DNA from 2 places in the Arthrobacter sp. UYCu712 genome. Region 1 is predicted to be linked to the other one. Evidence: predicted binding sites of a transcription regulator. Region 1 holds the regulator's gene; the other holds the start of a gene.
The links. Region 1 encodes LexA, which represses DNA repair genes until DNA is damaged. Its sites were predicted from a motif close to TCGAACANNTGTTCGA; they were not measured.

Region 1 (7,696 bases):
GGGGCTTCGGTGCCGTGCTCCACGCCTGCTTCGAACAGGACCTGGAGGCCGACGCAGATGGCGAGCACGGGCCGGCCGCCGGCGACGCGGCGGCCGATCATCCGGATTCCGTCGACAGCCTTGAGTTCGTTCATGACCGTCCCGAACGCGCCGACACCGGGGACAACCAAGCCGTCGGCGTTGAGCACGTCTTCGGGTTTGGCGCTGAGGATCACCTCGGCACCGGCCCGTTCCAGGGCGCGGACAGCCGAGCGGACGTTGCCGGAGCCGTAGTCCAGCACCGTGACGGTGGGCTTGCCCTCGGGCGAGGCAGGCTTCCGGCCGGCGTCGGGATCGATGATGGCGCCGTCCTGCAGCACCTTGCCGGTCACAGTGCACCCTTGGTGGAGGGGATGCCTTCGACGCGGGGGTCCGGTTCCACGGCCGCGCGGAGGGCGCGGGCAAACGCCTTGAACTGGGCCTCGACGATGTGGTGCGGGTCCCGGCCGGCCGTGACATTCATGTGCAGGCAGATGCCGGCGTGCAGGGTGATGGCCTCGAAGACGTGCCGGGTCAGCGACCCGGTGAAGTGTCCGCCGATCAGGTGGTATTCCTGGCCTGCGGGCTCGCCGCCGTGCACGAGGTACGGGCGGCCGGAGACGTCGACGACGGCGTGCGCCAGTGCCTCGTCCAGGGGGACCGTCGCCTCCCCGAAGCGCCGGATGCCGGCTTTGTTCCCCAGTGCCGTGCGCAGGACCTCGCCAAAGGTGATGGCGACGTCCTCGACCGTGTGGTGGACGTCGATGTGGGTGTCGCCGGTCGCCTTGACCGTCATGTCGATCAGGGAGTGCTTGCTCAGCGCCGTCAGCATGTGGTCGTAGAAAGGAACCGAGGTGCTGATGTCCGAGACGCCGGTGCCGTCCAGGTTGATCTCGACCAGCACGGATGACTCGCTGGTGGTCCGTTCCAGGCGTGCGGTCCGGCCCTCGGCAGCGGCTGATCCGGTGTTGCTCATGTGGGGGTGTCCTTTGGTGATGAAGGCGGTGCTGGGCGTTCTGGCGGTGGTGGTGTTCCGGAGCTGATGACCCTGCCTTAAGTCTAGGCCCGCAGTTCCGCGGGGCCGCCCAGGATCCGTTCGAGGGCCACGAGGAACGCTGTGGTTTCCGTCTCAGTGCCGGCTGTGACGCGCAGGTGGCCGGGGATGCCGACGTCCCGGATGAGCACTCCGGCCTCCAGCAGGCCCTTCCAGACCGCATGCGGATCCTCGACGCCGCCGAAGAAGACGTAGTTCGAATCCGAGGCCGACGGCTTGAGGCCCATCCGCTGCAGCTCGGAAACGATCCTGTCCCGCTGGCGTTTGATGTCCTCGACGTCGGCCATGAGCGCCACACGGTGGTGCAGGGCGGCAAGGGCAGTTGCCTGGGTGACGGCCGAGAGGTGGTAGGGCAGCCGGACCAGCCGCAACGCGTCGGCCACCTCGGGCGCCGCCGCCATGTAACCGAGGCGCGCGCCGGCCAGCGCGAAGGCTTTGCTCATGGTGCGCGAGACGATCAGCCGTTCGCGGCCCGGGAGCAGTTCGAGCGCGCTCGGCGTGCCGTCGTGGGCGAACTCGTGGTACGCCTCGTCGACGATCACGATGGTCTGGCTGGCTTCGCCGGCCTCGTACACGGCTTCCACGACGTCGAGCCCGAGGCCCGTGCCCGTGGGATTGTTCGGCGAGCAGAGGAAGACGACGTTGGGCTGGAGCTCACGGACCTGCCGCGCCGCCGATTCCGCGCTCAGCCCGTAGTCGCCGGCGCGCACGCCCACAACGTATCCGGTGTCCGTGCCCGCGGCGAGCAAGGGGTACATGGAGTAGGTGGGAGGGAAGCCCAGTGCGGTGCGCCCGGGTCCGCCGAAGGCCTGCAGGATCTGCTGGAGTACCTCGTTGGAGCCGTTGGCGGCCCAGAGGTTTTCCGCGCCCAGCCCGTGGCCGAGGTATTCGGCCAGCGCTTCACGCAGCTCAGTAAATTCCCGGTCCGGGTAGCGGTTCAGGCCGGCGGCTGCCTCAGTGACAGCCTTCGAGATGGCTTCCTGCACGTCGGCCGGGACACCGTGGGTGTTCTCGTTGACGTTGAGCAGGATGGGGACGTCCAGCTGCGGCGCGCCGTAGGGGCTCATGCCCCGCAGATTCGTCCGGAGGGGAAGTCGGTTCAGTCGCTCTAACTGGTCAGTCACTTCACTAGTTTAAGTGAGACGTCGGCGGGCCTTGAAACTGTGACGCCCTGGACCGGGAAACGTGGGCGCCGTGGCGGCCGCGTGATCCGTGGCTCTCGGGCGCCGGCGGTGCTACTTCACCGGGACGAAGAGCGTCTGGCCGGGCCGGACGCGGGCGGCGTCGAGGTTGTTGAGCTGGACGATGTCGGCGACAACGTCGCGGGGGTCGCGCTCGGGGGCCACGGTTCCGGCGATGGCCCACAGCGATTCCCCGGGCTGCACCGTGACGGAGACGGTGGGGGTGACCGACAGCTCGGAGGCGGACTCTGAGGCCTTGGCCGGCGCATTCAGGAAGCCGCCGAGCGAAAGGATCAAGGCGGCCAGCAGGATGAGCGGCACGCCGAAGAACACAAACCGGCCCCGCCTGGTCAGACGGAGCGGCGCCTGCTTGGGGCGGGAGCCCCGGCCGGAGGCAGCCCCTTTGGGGGAGGCTGCCTTGCCGAAGGAGGCGCGGGGCAGGGACTTGCCGTAGCCACCGGCCGCGCCGTGGCCGAATGTGTCGTGAAACGCGCTTGATGCTGACATGAACTGAGCCCTCCTGGACCATACTGTGCCGCCCGGCGTACTCCACGTACTTGCCGCCAACCGGCCCGATCTTCGAACATAGAACCGAATGTTTCGCTCTCATCGGACTGCAATGCTTTCATCCGATCCGCAATGTTCGAACACATATTCGAACTTCACTCCTCCAGTTTTAGCACCTATTGACGAACATTGTCGAGACTCGCTAGAACAAATGTTTGAAAATGGTGTGCGGCTGGCCTACGTTTGAGTCACAGGACAACCACTTCTGCAGTCGGTCATCAATAGTTGATCAGCAGGGTCTGACATTCAGGCCGGAAGGGCCCGATAACTGCCTTCACGGCAGCCGGGCGGAATCGAAAGGCATTGGCGAACATGGCAGCACAAGCCACCGGCGGCAGGGCATCCCAGCGGAGCCCGCAGTCCGCCAGGCCTCCCAAGAGCCTGACCGTGCGGCAGAAGAAGATCCTGGAAACCATCCAGCGTTCGGTGACGGACAACGGCTACCCTCCCTCGATGCGCGAGATCGGCGACACCGTGGGTCTGGCGAGCCTTTCCAGCGTGACCCACCAGCTGTCCCAGCTCGAGAAGCTCGGCTACCTGCGGAGGGACCCCAAACGTCCACGCGCCATGGAAGTGCTGATGCCGCTGACCCTTGATGAGGGCAGCACCAAGGTTTCCGGCGTCGAGAAGTCCAGCGGACTGCGTGCCGTCGGCGGACTCTCCGTCTCGGAACTGGCCAGCGCCACCGATACTGCGATGGTGCCGCTGGTGGGCCGGATCGCGGCCGGCGGTCCGATCCTCGCGGACCAGGTGGTGGAGGACATCATGCCGCTGCCGCGCCAGCTGGTGGGCCACGGCGAACTCTTTATGCTCAAGGTGGCGGGCGACTCGATGATCGATGCCGCCATCTGCGACGGCGACTGGGTGGTGGTGCGCCGGCAGGGTGACGCCGTGAACGGTGACATTGTGGCCGCGCTCCTGGACGACGAGGCGACGGTGAAGACCTTCCGCCAGCGGGACGGCCACACCTGGCTGCTGCCGCAGAACACGCAGTACGAGCCGATCCTGGGCGACCACGCCGTCATCATGGGCAAGGTCGTTTCGGTCCTGCGCTCCCTCTGACGGTTGCGGCCACGAACACCTGGGCCGCCAACTCCTGAAGCCAAGGTCCCCGCCGGGTGCTCCGGACGGGGACCTTTTGCTTTTCGGGCTCCCGCCTGGCTCCCCTGCGTACTTACTCGCGTGCCTGGCTGCCTACGTGGCGGACTGTGCCGATTCCTTGGCGCGCCGCTCCAGGGCAGCGAAGGCGACGGCGGGATCGGTCGTGGGCCAGAACGGCGGCAGCGCCGCACGGAGGAATCCCCCGTAGCGTTCCGTGGACAGGCGCGAATCCAGCACCGCCACCACCCCCTTGTCCGACGTCGACCGGATCAGCCGTCCGGCCCCCTGGGCCAGCCGGATCGCGGCATGCGTTGCCGAGACGCTCATGAACCCGTTGCCGCCGGCCTGGGCCACTGCCCGGGAGCGTGCCGTCATGAGCGGATCATCCGGCCGCGGGAACGGAATCCGGTCGATGACCACCAGCCGGCAGGAGTCCCCGGGAACGTCGACGCCCTGCCACAGCGACATGGTGCCGAACAGGCACGTGTCCGGTTCATCGGCGAACTGGCGGACAAGCGCCGTCATGGTTGAATCCCCCTGGCACAGGATGCTCATGTCCAGCCGGGGCCGCATCGCCTCCGCGGCGTCCTCGGCCGCCCGGCGGGACGAGAACAGGCACAGTGCCCCGCCGCCGGAGGCCCTGATCAGTTTTTCCAGCTCGTCGAGGGCTTCCGGGGACGTGCCGCGGCCTGGCTTGGGCAGGTGCTTGGCTACATAGAGGATGCCCTGCTTGGGATATTCGAAGGGCGACCCGACGTCCACCCCGGTCCAGCTGGGTGCGCCCGGACCGACCAGGCCGAGTCCGCCCGCGGCGGGCTCGAAGGCCGAGCCGATCGCGAGGGTCGCCGAGGTCAGGATGACGGTGTGGTCCGCGAACAGGCCCTCGCGGAGCCTCCCGGCGACGCTCAGCGGGGCCACATTGATCAGGGCCGGAGCGGACTCGTCGGGCTGGGCGTAACCCTGCGCCGGATCGAACGTGCTGTTCCGGGAGAACCAGACCACCTCGCGGTTTTCGCGGGCGGCCAGCAGCCGTTCGCAGAGTTCCAGGATGACCATAAGGCGGGAGCGCGCCAGCTGGCGTCCGCCATCGGCGGTGGTGGCGCTGTCGCCCTTGGAATCGGAGAGGGCTGCGCGGCAGGCGTCACGCAGCTGGTCCACGCAGTCCAGCTGTTCGCTGTTGAGCCCGTTGGGCATCAGCCCGCTGGGGACGCCTTCTATGGCAAGTTCGAGGTTGGCCGCGGCGTTGTTGAGCGCGTCCACGGTGATGCCGGTGTGCTTCCGGGCCCCGGACGCGGCGACGTGCACCATCGCGACGGAGAGCTGTCCGGACACGGCTCCGGTAACGCGGTCCTGCAGCTCGTGCGCCTCATCGACCACCACGACGTCGTACTCGGGCAGCACGGCGAGTCCTTCGAAGGCGCTGACGGCCAGCATGGCGTGGTTGGTGACGACGACGTCGGCGTCGGCGGCGTTCTGCCGGGCCAGTTCGCTGAAGCATTCCGCGGCGAGGGGGCATTTCTGCGCGCCGAGGCATTCCATCGACGTGACGGAGACCTGGCGCCAGGCGCGGTCCGTCACACCGGGCATGAGCTCGTCACGGTCCCCCGAGGCGGTTTGCTCGGCCCACTCGCGGAGCCGGACGACTTCCTTGCCGAACTGGGAGGACGGGCCGCCCATGGCCGCGGCAAAGTGCGGCACGGACGTGTCCTCGCCGAGGGAGAAGAGCTGGCCCTCTGAGGGTTCTTCCGAGGGGAAGCCGCCCTCGAGCTTGTGGCGGCAGACGTAATTGGACCGGCCCTTGACGAGGGCGACCTTGACCGGGCGCTCCAGGGCAGGGGTGATGGTCTTGAGCAGCCGGGGCAGGTCTCGGCCCACGATCTGGGTCTGCAGGGCCAGGGTGGCGGTGGAGACGAGGGTGGGCTTGTCACTGACGAGCGAGTGCGCGATCAGCGGGATCAGGTAGGCCAGTGACTTTCCTGTGCCGGTGCCGGCCTGGACCAGGAGGTGGTCGCCGGTGTCGATGGCGCGGGCGACCTGCCGGGCCATTTCGTGCTGGCCCGTGCGGCTCTGGCCGCCCATGCCGGAAACCGCCCGGTCGAGGAGTTCGATCACGAACTCCCCGCCGGCCGGGCGGTTCTTTGCGGCCGGAACCTGCGCGGCTGGTGTCTCGTCGCGGGAAGTGTCCCCTTCCGGGTCCTCCCCCGCCGGGCGGGCCGCGTCGGTGGCCGCTCCGGTTGCCGCTGCCTTAGTCATTGCTGATGAACGAATCCAGTTCAGCGGCCAGGCCCTCGCGCACCATCACGACGGCGCGGGTGCCGGTTTCCACATGGTCGAGGCTGAGGATCTCGGCGTCGGTCTCGTGCAGTTTGCTGAGCAGGTCCCCGCGGTTGTACGGGATCATCAGTTCCAGTTTCACGCTGGGCCGCGGAATGCCTTCGCTGATGGCCTGCAGCAGTTCCGGGATGCCTTCCCCGGTGCGTGCCGACACCACAATGTGGCGCGGTTCGCGCTGCTTGAGCCGTTCGATCACGAACGGATCGGCGGCGTCGGCCTTGTTCAGGACGATGATTTCCGGCACCTTGCGCGCATCGACCTCGCTGAAGACGGCGCGGACGGCGGCGATCTGGCCTTCCGGATCCGGGTGTGAGACGTCGACGACGTGCAGGATCAGGTCCGCGTCCGCCACTTCTTCCAGGGTGGAGCGGAAGGCCTCCACGAGCTGGGTGGGCAGCGAACGGACGAAGCCCACTGTGTCGGCAAGGGTGTAGCCCAGCCCGTCCGAGGTTTCGGCCTTGCGGACCGTCGGATCCAGCGTGGCGAACAGGGCGTTCTCCACGAGCACCCCGGCGTCGGTGAGCCGGTTCAGCAGTGATGACTTTCCGGCGTTGGTGTAGCCGGCGATTGCCACCGAGGGCACGGCGTTACGACGCCGGTTGGCGCGTTTGGTTTCCCGGGCCGGTTTCATTGCAGCAATCTCGCGCCGCAGCTTGGCCATCCGGGTGCGGATCCGGCGGCGGTCCAGTTCGATCTTGGTTTCACCGGGACCCCGCGAACCCATGCCGGCGCCGGCACCGCCCACCTGGCCACCGGCCTGGCGCGACATCGACTCGCCCCAGCCTCGCAGGCGCGGGAGCAGGTATTCGAGCTGCGCCAGTTCCACCTGCGCCTTGCCCTCGCGGCTCTTGGCGTGCTGGGCGAAAATGTCCAGAATCAGGGCCGTGCGGTCAATGACTTTGACCTTGACGATGTCTTCCAGGCCGCGCCGCTGGGACGGAGCCAGTTCGGCGTCGACCACAACGGTGTCCGCGCCGGTGGACATCACGATGTCCTTGAGTTCCTGCGCCTTGCCGGAGCCGAGGAAGGTGCCCGGGTCGGGCTTCGCCCGGCGCTGGACGATGCCGTCGAGCACTTCCGAGCCGGCAGTCTCCGCGAGTGCTGCGAGTTCGCGCAGCGAGTTCTCGGCGTCGGCAAGGGTGCCTTCGGTCCAGAGCCCGGCGAGGACAACGCGTTCGAGGCGCAACTGCCGGTATTCAACTTCGGTGACGTCTTCGAGTTCGGTGGACAGGCCGGCGGTGCGGCGCAGGGCGTGCCGTTCCGCGAGGTCCTGCTGGTCGCCGTCGTAGTTGGTGAAGTCCTCGTCCTGCCGGGAAATGGCCTGGGCCTTGCCGAGCACCGACTTGGGTTCGCCGGCGCCCGGTGCCGCCTTGCGGGCAGGGGTGTCCTTCGAGAGGATCCGGTCGATGACAGCCTGGATTTCGGCAGGACTCATGTCCTG
Region 2 (7,696 bases), on a different contig from region 1:
CGACGGCAATGGCGAGGGTGGACAACCCTACGGGCCCGCCGCCGAACTTGGTGATCAGCGCCTCGAGGACGGCGCGGTCCAGCCGGTCCAGGCCGCGCTTGTCCACCTCGTACATGTCCAGCGCGGCGGACGCGGCCCGGGCGTCGATCTGCTCGATGCCGTGCACCAGCGCCCAGTCCCGCACGCGCCTTAGGAGCCGGTTGGCAATGCGGGGTGTGCCACGGGAGCGCCCCGCAATTTCACTGAATCCCGCGGAGTTGACCTTGAGGTCAAGGAGCCCGGCGGAGCGCCGGAGCACCAGTTCGAGTTCCTCCACCGAGTAGAACTCGAGGTGGCCGGTGAAGCCGAAGCGGTCCCGCAGCGGCCCGGGCAGGAGGCCGGCCCGGGTGGTGGCGCCGACGAGGGTGAACGGCGGGAGCTCAAGCGGGATAGCGGTGGCGCCGGCACCCTTGCCGACGATGATATCGACGCGGAAATCTTCCATCGCCATGTAGAGCATTTCCTCGGCGGGCCGTGACATCCGGTGGATCTCGTCGAGGAAGAGGACCTCACCTTCGGAGAGGGAGGACAGGATCGCGGCCAGGTCCCCGGCGTGCTGGATGGCCGGGCCGCTGCTGATCCGCAGCGGGGCGTTCATCTCGGCCGCGATGATCATGGAAAGCGTGGTCTTGCCCAGCCCGGGAGGCCCGGAGAGAAGCACGTGGTCGGCGCTGCGTCCCCGCATGCGGGACGCCTCCAGGACCAGGGAGAGCTGCTTCCGGACCCGGTGCTGGCCGACGAAGTCGTGCAGGTTCTTGGGCCGGAGCGCGGCCTCGATGACGCGCTCCTCCGGCTCCTCTCCCCCGGCGACAAGCGACGGCTCAGCCACGGGCGCCTACCCGGTTCCCGGCACGGGCGCCGTCCTGGCCCAGCCAGCGGAGCGTGGCGCGCAGGATCTCGGCCACGTTGCCCTTCTCGGCCAGTTCCGGGGAATCGGCCAGGGACTTGTCGATGCTGGCTGTGGCGTCCTTTTCGGACCAGCCGAGGCTCGTCATCGCCGCGATGACCTGCGGCTTCCAGACCGCTTCGGCGGACAGGGCAACGGCCGCGCCGTCGGTGCTGCCGGTTCCGTGCGGCACGAGTTTCCCGGCCAGTTCGAGCACGATCCGTCCCGCGACTTTGGGTCCGATCCCGGGCACCTTGGTGAAGGATTTGCCGTCGCCGGAGTGGGCGGCGACGCGGATGGCCTCGGGTTCATGCACGGCCAGGACGGCCAGCGCCAGGCGGGGACCGACGCCGCTGACGCTGAGCAGGATGTCGAAAACCTCGCGTTCGTCGTCGCTGGTGAACCCGAAGAGGGTGAGGGAGTCCTCGCGGACGATCAAGGAGGTGAAAAGCTTGCCCTCCTCGCCCACCCGGAGGCCGCTGAGTGTCTGCGGGGTCGCGTTCACGCTCATGCCGGCACCGTTGAGGTCGATCACTGCCGAAGACAGGCCGACGTGCGCTACGGTTCCGCGGAGAAAACTGATCAAAGCCGGGCTCCTGGTTTACAGCGAAAAATACAGCTGACAATATAACCGGGAAGACCCGGCTATCCGAACATATCTACGAATACCCTACCAAGCTCTGCAGCGCCAAAGCCGGACATTTACCGCGAACGGCGCGCTTTGGCCTCGGCGTCGGCCCAGGCCCGCTGCGCGGGGGTCAATGACTGGCCGCCGGGTCCCGTCGTGACTGCGCCTGCGCGACTGTTGGCGGTTCCGCTGCCGGCCCGCCAGGCGTGGGTGATGGCAAGCGCCAGGGCGTCGGCGGCGTCGGCCGGCCTCGGCGGGGCATCGAGGCGGAGGATCTTGGTGACCAGTTTGGTCACGGCGTCCTTGTTGGACGTTCCGCTGCCCGTGACTGCGGCCTTGACTTCGGAGGGGGTGTGCAGTGCCACCGGGATGCCGCGCCGGGCGGCGGCGGCAATCACCACGCCGGACGCCTGGGCGACGCCCATAACGGTGCTGACGTTGAGCTGGGAGAAGACGCGTTCGACGGCGAGGACGTGGGGTTCGTACTTGTCCAGCCACTCGTCGATCGAGGTGGCGATGACCAGCAGCCGCTGGTCCAGGCTCTCCTCGGGCGAGGTGCCGACGACGCCGAACGCCACCATGGTGGCGCGGCGGTTCTTCTCGACGTCCACGACGCCGATCCCGCAGCGGGTGAGACCCGGATCGACGCCGAGGACGCGAAGGGTCACTCGGCTTCCAGTGCGGCCTGAACTTCGTCGCTGAGGTCGGCGTTGCTGTAGACGTTCTGGACGTCGTCGAGTTCTTCCAGTGCGTCCACGAGCTTCATGAACTTCTTGGCGGCTTCGAGGTCCAGGGGCACCTGCATGGACGGCACGAACTCCGCCTCATCGGTCTCGTACTCGATTCCGGCTTCCTTGAGGGCATCGCGGATGGCCTGGAGGTCGGTCGGCTCGGAGTGGATCTCGAAGTTGTCGCCGTTGTCCTTGACTTCCTCGGCTCCGGCGTCGAGCACGGCCATCAGGACGTCGTCCTCGCCCAGACCGTTCTTCGGCAAAGTGACGACGCCCTTGCGGCTGAAGAGGTAGCTGACCGAACCGGGATCGGCGATCGTTCCGCCGTTGCGGGAGATGGCGAGCCGGACCTCGGAGGCGGCGCGGTTCTTGTTGTCCGTGAGGCACTCGATCAGCAGCGCCGAACCCTGCGGGCCGCGGCACTCGTACATGATCTCGGTGTAGTCGACGACCTCGCCGGTGAGCCCGGCGCCGCGCTTGATGGCGCGGTCGATGTTGTCGGCGGGCACCGACGTTTTCTTGGCCTTCGTCACGGCGAGTTCCAGGCCAGGGTTGCCGGCAAGGTCAGGGCCGCCCATCCGCGCGGCGACTTCGATGTTCTTGATCAGCTTGGCGAACGACTTGGCGCGGCGGCTATCGAGGATGGCCTTCTTGTGCTTGGTCGTCGCCCATTTGGAGTGGCCTGACATGCTTTACGCTTCTCCTCTGATCATTCGAATAAACAGTTCGTGCACGCGTTTCTCCCCTGTCACTTCCGGGTGGAAGGAGGTGGCCAGCAGCTGGCCGGAACGCACAGCAACAATTCTAGCCGTCCCGTCCAACGACTCGGGGTGGCCGGCCCTGGACGGTTCCACCCTGGCGAGGACCTCCACACCGTCCCCGACGCGTTCAACCCATGGTCCGCGGATGAAGACGGCATGCACGGGGGCCACGCCGTGTTCCGTGGCGCTGAATTCCAGCCCCTTGAAATCGAGGTCGGTCTCGAAGGACTCGCGCTGCCGCCCGAAGGCGTTGCGGCGCACAGTGATATCCAGTCCGCCGAAGGTCTGCTGCGGGTTTCCCACGAGGTCCCTGGCCGGATCGGCGATCTCGTCCGCGAGCAGGATCATTCCGGCGCAGGAGCCGTAGACGGGCAGCCCGGCCCGGATCCGGTCACACAGCGGGTCCCGGAGTTCGAAAATCCTCGACAGCTTGTCAATGGTGGTCGATTCGCCGCCCGGAATGATGAGGCCGTCGAGGCCGTCGAGCTCGGACGGGCGGCGGACTCCGATGCCGGTGGCGCCGGTATCCTCCACCGCGCGCAGGTGTTCGCGGAAATCGCCTTGGAGTGCCAGGACGCCGATCCGAAGGCCTGCGCCCGCGCGGGACGGAAGCGCAGAAGGGGGGTTGGTCATTCGACCAGCATAGTGGGGCGGGCCTTGCCGAACTGCACCAGGTGACGCCGCCCGGCAGGCTTCCATGCCGCCGCTGGGATATATTACAGAGCATGTTTTACTTCAGTGTTCCGCTCGGCAAGTTCGTCCGCCGGGTCTCCCGGCTCAGGGGCGGAGGCTCTGCCCTTCCCGGGCTGGTGGTCGAAAAAATCGACCCCGGCTTCATGCGGAGGACACTGTCCACGCTGCCCCTCGGCGTCGCCGTCGTCAGCGGTACCAACGGCAAGACGACCACCACAAAGATGGTCGTGGAGCTGCTGGAAAGCCAGGGGCTGACGGTCTTCACCAACCGCACGGGCAGCAACTTCACCCGGGGCGTCGCCGCCGCGCTGCTCGGCGAGGTGGACTGGCGCGGCCGGCTAACGGCCGACGTCGCGGTTTTGGAGCTGGACGAGGCCCACGCCGTGCACTTCGTCAACCAGGTGCCGCCGCGCTACAGCCTCCTCCTCAACGTCCTGCGGGACCAGCTGGACCGCTTCGGGGAGATCGACAAGACCGCGGAGCTGCTGCAGCACATTGCTTCCAAGACCACCGGCACCGTCGTGCTGAACCGTGAAGACCCGCGCGTCGCCCGGATCGCCAGCACGCTGAACGGGCCGGAGGCCCTGTACTTCGGGCTGGACGACTCCCTGTTGAGCACCTTTCCCAACGATGACGAGATGCGGGCGGCCCCCGGCAGCCCGGTGCCGCCGGCCTCCGCGAGGCCGCACGCCGACGTCGTGCTGCGCCGTGTCGGTGCCGACGATGCGGACTTTGAGTACGACGGCGCCACCGTCACCACCGGAATGAAACTGCGCGGCGTCTACAACATCTTCAACGCGGCCGCCGCACTGACCCTGGCCCGGGCGATCGCGGTGCGGGACGCGGGAACCGAACAAGCCCCACAGGGAAAAACTGTTGCGGACAACGCCGGGCTGCTGAAGGCACTGTCCAAGGTGGCGCCGGCGTTCGGCCGCGGCGAGAGCCTCGTGGTGGACGGCCTGCCGCTCGACCTGATCCTGGTCAAGAACCCCAGCGGCTTCCGGCTCGGGCTGAAGTCCTTCCCCGCGGCGGGCTACGCCACCATGATTGCGATCAACGACAACTACGCGGACGGCCGGGACATGTCCTGGCTCTGGGATGTCGAATTCGACACCCTCCGCGGGGGCGGGGTGGACCAGCTCAGCGGCTCGCGCGCATACGACATGGCCCTCCGGCTGCAGTACGACGACGTCGCGATCGGCGCCGTCGACACGGAGATCGCGCCGGCCCTGGCTGCGTTCATCCGCGGCGCCAAAGACAAACCGAAGCGGATCTTCTGCACCTACACAGCCATGCTGGCCATCCGCCGCGAGCTTTCCAAAATCACCACAGTAGAGGTGGTCTCATGACCCCCCCGCCCCCCGGAACCCCGCACGAACCCACCTTCGGGCACGAACTGCCGCCGGAAGAATCCCCCGCGCCCAGCAAGGGATCCATCCGGATCCTGCAGCTGTACCCGCGGGACATGAACATCTACGGCGACTGGGGCAACGCCCTGGTCCTCGCCCAGCGGCTCCGCTGGCACGGCTACGCCCCGGAACTGCTCGAATACAACGTAGGCGACGCTTTCCCCGCGGACGTGGACCTGATCGTCGGCGGCGGCGGGCAGGACAGCGGACAACTCGTCATCAAGGACGATCTCCTGTCCCGGGCGTCCACCTTGACGGAGCTGGCCGAGGACGGCACACCCATGCTGGTGATCTGCGGGCTCTACCAGTTATTCGGGAAGTTCTTCAAGACCCGGCTCGGGTCCGTCATCCCGGGTATCGGCATCCTGGACGTGGAGACGCACGGCACTGAGGAGCGGCTGATCGGCAACGTCTCGGTGTCTTCCCCCGAGTTCGGCACCATCCTCGGCTACGAGAACCACAGCGGCCAGACGACGCTGGGGCCCGGCATCGCACCGCTGGGCACCACCGCCAAGGGCACCGGCAATAACAGCAGCGACGGCCAGGAAGGTGCCCGCTACCGGAACATCGTGGCGAGCTACCTGCACGGTTCGCTGCTGCCCAAGAACCCGGACCTGTCCGACTTCCTGATCCGGACCGCCGTCGAACGCAAGTACGGCACTTTCTCGCCCGGCCAGCCGGACGACTCGTACGCGGTTCTTGCCCGCGAGCACGCCGCCCGCCGGCCGCGCTGACAGCGGAGCCGGGACGTGGAGAGTGATTCCGTAGGGGCCCTGCACCATGTGGAGCTGTGGGTGCCCGACCTTGCGCGGGCCACGGCGGAATGGGGCTGGATCCTGGAGAACCTGGGATATGAGGCGTACCAGAGCTGGTCCCACGGAACCAGCTGGCGCCTGGGCCGGACCTACATTGTGGTCGAGGAGTCGCCTGATCTCAGCAGCCGCGAGCATCACCGCACCGCTCCGGGACTGAACCATCTGGCCTTCCACGCCGGAAGCGCAGAGCAGGTTGACGAATTGGCGGGTGCAGCCCCGCTGCACGGCTGGATACCGCTGTTTCCGGAGAAATACCCGTTTGCCGGCGGCCTGGGAAATCATGCTGCCTATCTGGCGAATTCCGACGGCTTCGAAATTGAACTCGTTGCCGCATCTTGAGCTGACCCGGCCTCCCCTTCTGCGGCCTCTGCTGCGGCGCTAGAATGGGCTTTCCTGCAGCTGCTGGACCTCGATCCGGGGATCACATTCTGGACCGCACAGCAGGACTCCGACGTCCTCGGCTGCGGCGCGCTCAAGGAGCTGCAACCCTGTGAGGGCGAGATCAAGTCAATGCGGACCGCGGCCCGCGCCCGCGGCCGGGGCGTTGCCACGCTTCTGCTCGAACACATCCTCGAGGAGGCCCGGCGCTGCGGCTTCGACCAGTTGTTCCTGGAGACCGGAAGCCAGGAGTTCTTCGCCCCGGCCCGTCGGCTGTATCACCGGCACGGCTTCATCGACTGCCCGCCGTTCGCCGGCTACGTACTCGATCCGCACAGTGTCTTCATGACCCGTGAACTGCGCTAGTTGCCGTTGACGAACGCCAACACGTCGCGGGCCACCCGGCTGCTGGCGGCCACCCGGAGATGACCGAGGCCTTCGTACCAAACCAGTGTGCAGTCCGGAATCAGCCCGGCGGTCTCGGCGGCAACGTCCTTCGGGAAGAACCTGTCGCTGTCCCCGCAGATGAGCAGTACCGGCGGCCGGATCCTCGGCAGGACGTCCCGTGAATTGAATCTCAGCTCCGCCCGGACTTCAGTCTGGACGTCCTCCGGCGGGTAGTCGGAGCCGGTGAGCAGGGGGCCACCGATGAAGGGTCCCAGGAGCCGGCGGAGCCACCGCAGCCGCGTCCCGGGAAACAGGTACTCGGCGAACACTGTCCCGGCCCTCCCGGTGTCGCCGCTGGCGATGGCCCCCGCCATCCGCGCGTCGACGTCCTTGCCCCAGTCGCTGAGCTCGGCCGCGGCGATGACCAGGACGATCCGGCCGAAAGCGTCGGGGTGCAGGGCCGCGAGGTACTGGGCGATCATTCCGCCGAACGATTCGGCCACCACGACGTCGACGTGTCCGCCGAATTCCTTCGTGATGACGTGGGCGTAGTCGTCGGCCATGTCGGTAATCGTGTGCCCGGGCGGCATGTTCCTGCGGCGGGTGACAATCCAGACGGAATACCCCGCGTTCAGATACGGCTCGAACTGCCGGCGGAACAACCGGCGCATCGTCCCCTGCGGCACCGTGCTCCCGGGGCCGCCCTGGATGAACAGGAGCGTCTTCGGGCCGGTGCCCCAGCACAGGTACTCCATTCCGTTCCGGAACGTCCCGGTCCGGGCCGGGCGCTCCCCCGCCGGACGCACTGTCATCGGCTGACGTGGCTTCCCCGCAGCAGCTCCGCGAACTCCGCCGGGCGGGACGCCGGCCACCAGTGGCCGCTGTCCACCCGGATCACCGTGAGGTCATCCACCCACGAATCCAGTCCCTCCACGAGGTCCGGCGACAGGAAGGAATCCCTGAGCGGCA

Region 2: the regulator LexA is predicted to act here: its motif matches at 1,575-1,590, upstream of ruvA (Holliday junction branch migration protein RuvA).

What each region holds. Positions count from the first base shown of each region.
Region 1 covers NZ_JBEPOZ010000011.1:87,339-95,034, reverse strand. Annotated here, with positions in the region: gene hisH (imidazole glycerol phosphate synthase subunit HisH) at 1-371, opposite strand, end outside; gene hisB (imidazoleglycerol-phosphate dehydratase HisB) at 368-994, opposite strand; gene ABIB51_RS12750 (histidinol-phosphate transaminase) at 1,078-2,196, opposite strand; gene ABIB51_RS12745 (LysM peptidoglycan-binding domain-containing protein) at 2,308-2,760, opposite strand; gene lexA (transcriptional repressor LexA) at 3,133-3,882, shown strand; gene ABIB51_RS12735 (ATP-dependent DNA helicase) at 4,015-6,174, opposite strand; gene hflX (GTPase HflX) at 6,167-7,696, opposite strand, start outside.
Region 2 covers NZ_JBEPOZ010000021.1:31,968-39,663, forward strand. Annotated here, with positions in the region: gene ruvB (Holliday junction branch migration DNA helicase RuvB) at 1-868, opposite strand, end outside; gene ruvA (Holliday junction branch migration protein RuvA) at 861-1,511, opposite strand; gene ruvC (crossover junction endodeoxyribonuclease RuvC) at 1,628-2,221, opposite strand; gene ABIB51_RS17585 (YebC/PmpR family DNA-binding transcriptional regulator) at 2,218-2,973, opposite strand; gene pdxT (pyridoxal 5'-phosphate synthase glutaminase subunit PdxT) at 2,977-3,678, opposite strand; gene ABIB51_RS17595 (Mur ligase family protein) at 3,771-5,087, shown strand; gene ABIB51_RS17600 (type 1 glutamine amidotransferase) at 5,084-5,881, shown strand; gene ABIB51_RS17605 (VOC family protein) at 5,897-6,301, shown strand; gene ABIB51_RS17610 (GNAT family N-acetyltransferase) at 6,356-6,706, shown strand; gene ABIB51_RS17615 (alpha/beta fold hydrolase) at 6,703-7,539, opposite strand; gene ABIB51_RS17620 (alpha/beta fold hydrolase) at 7,536-7,696, opposite strand, start outside.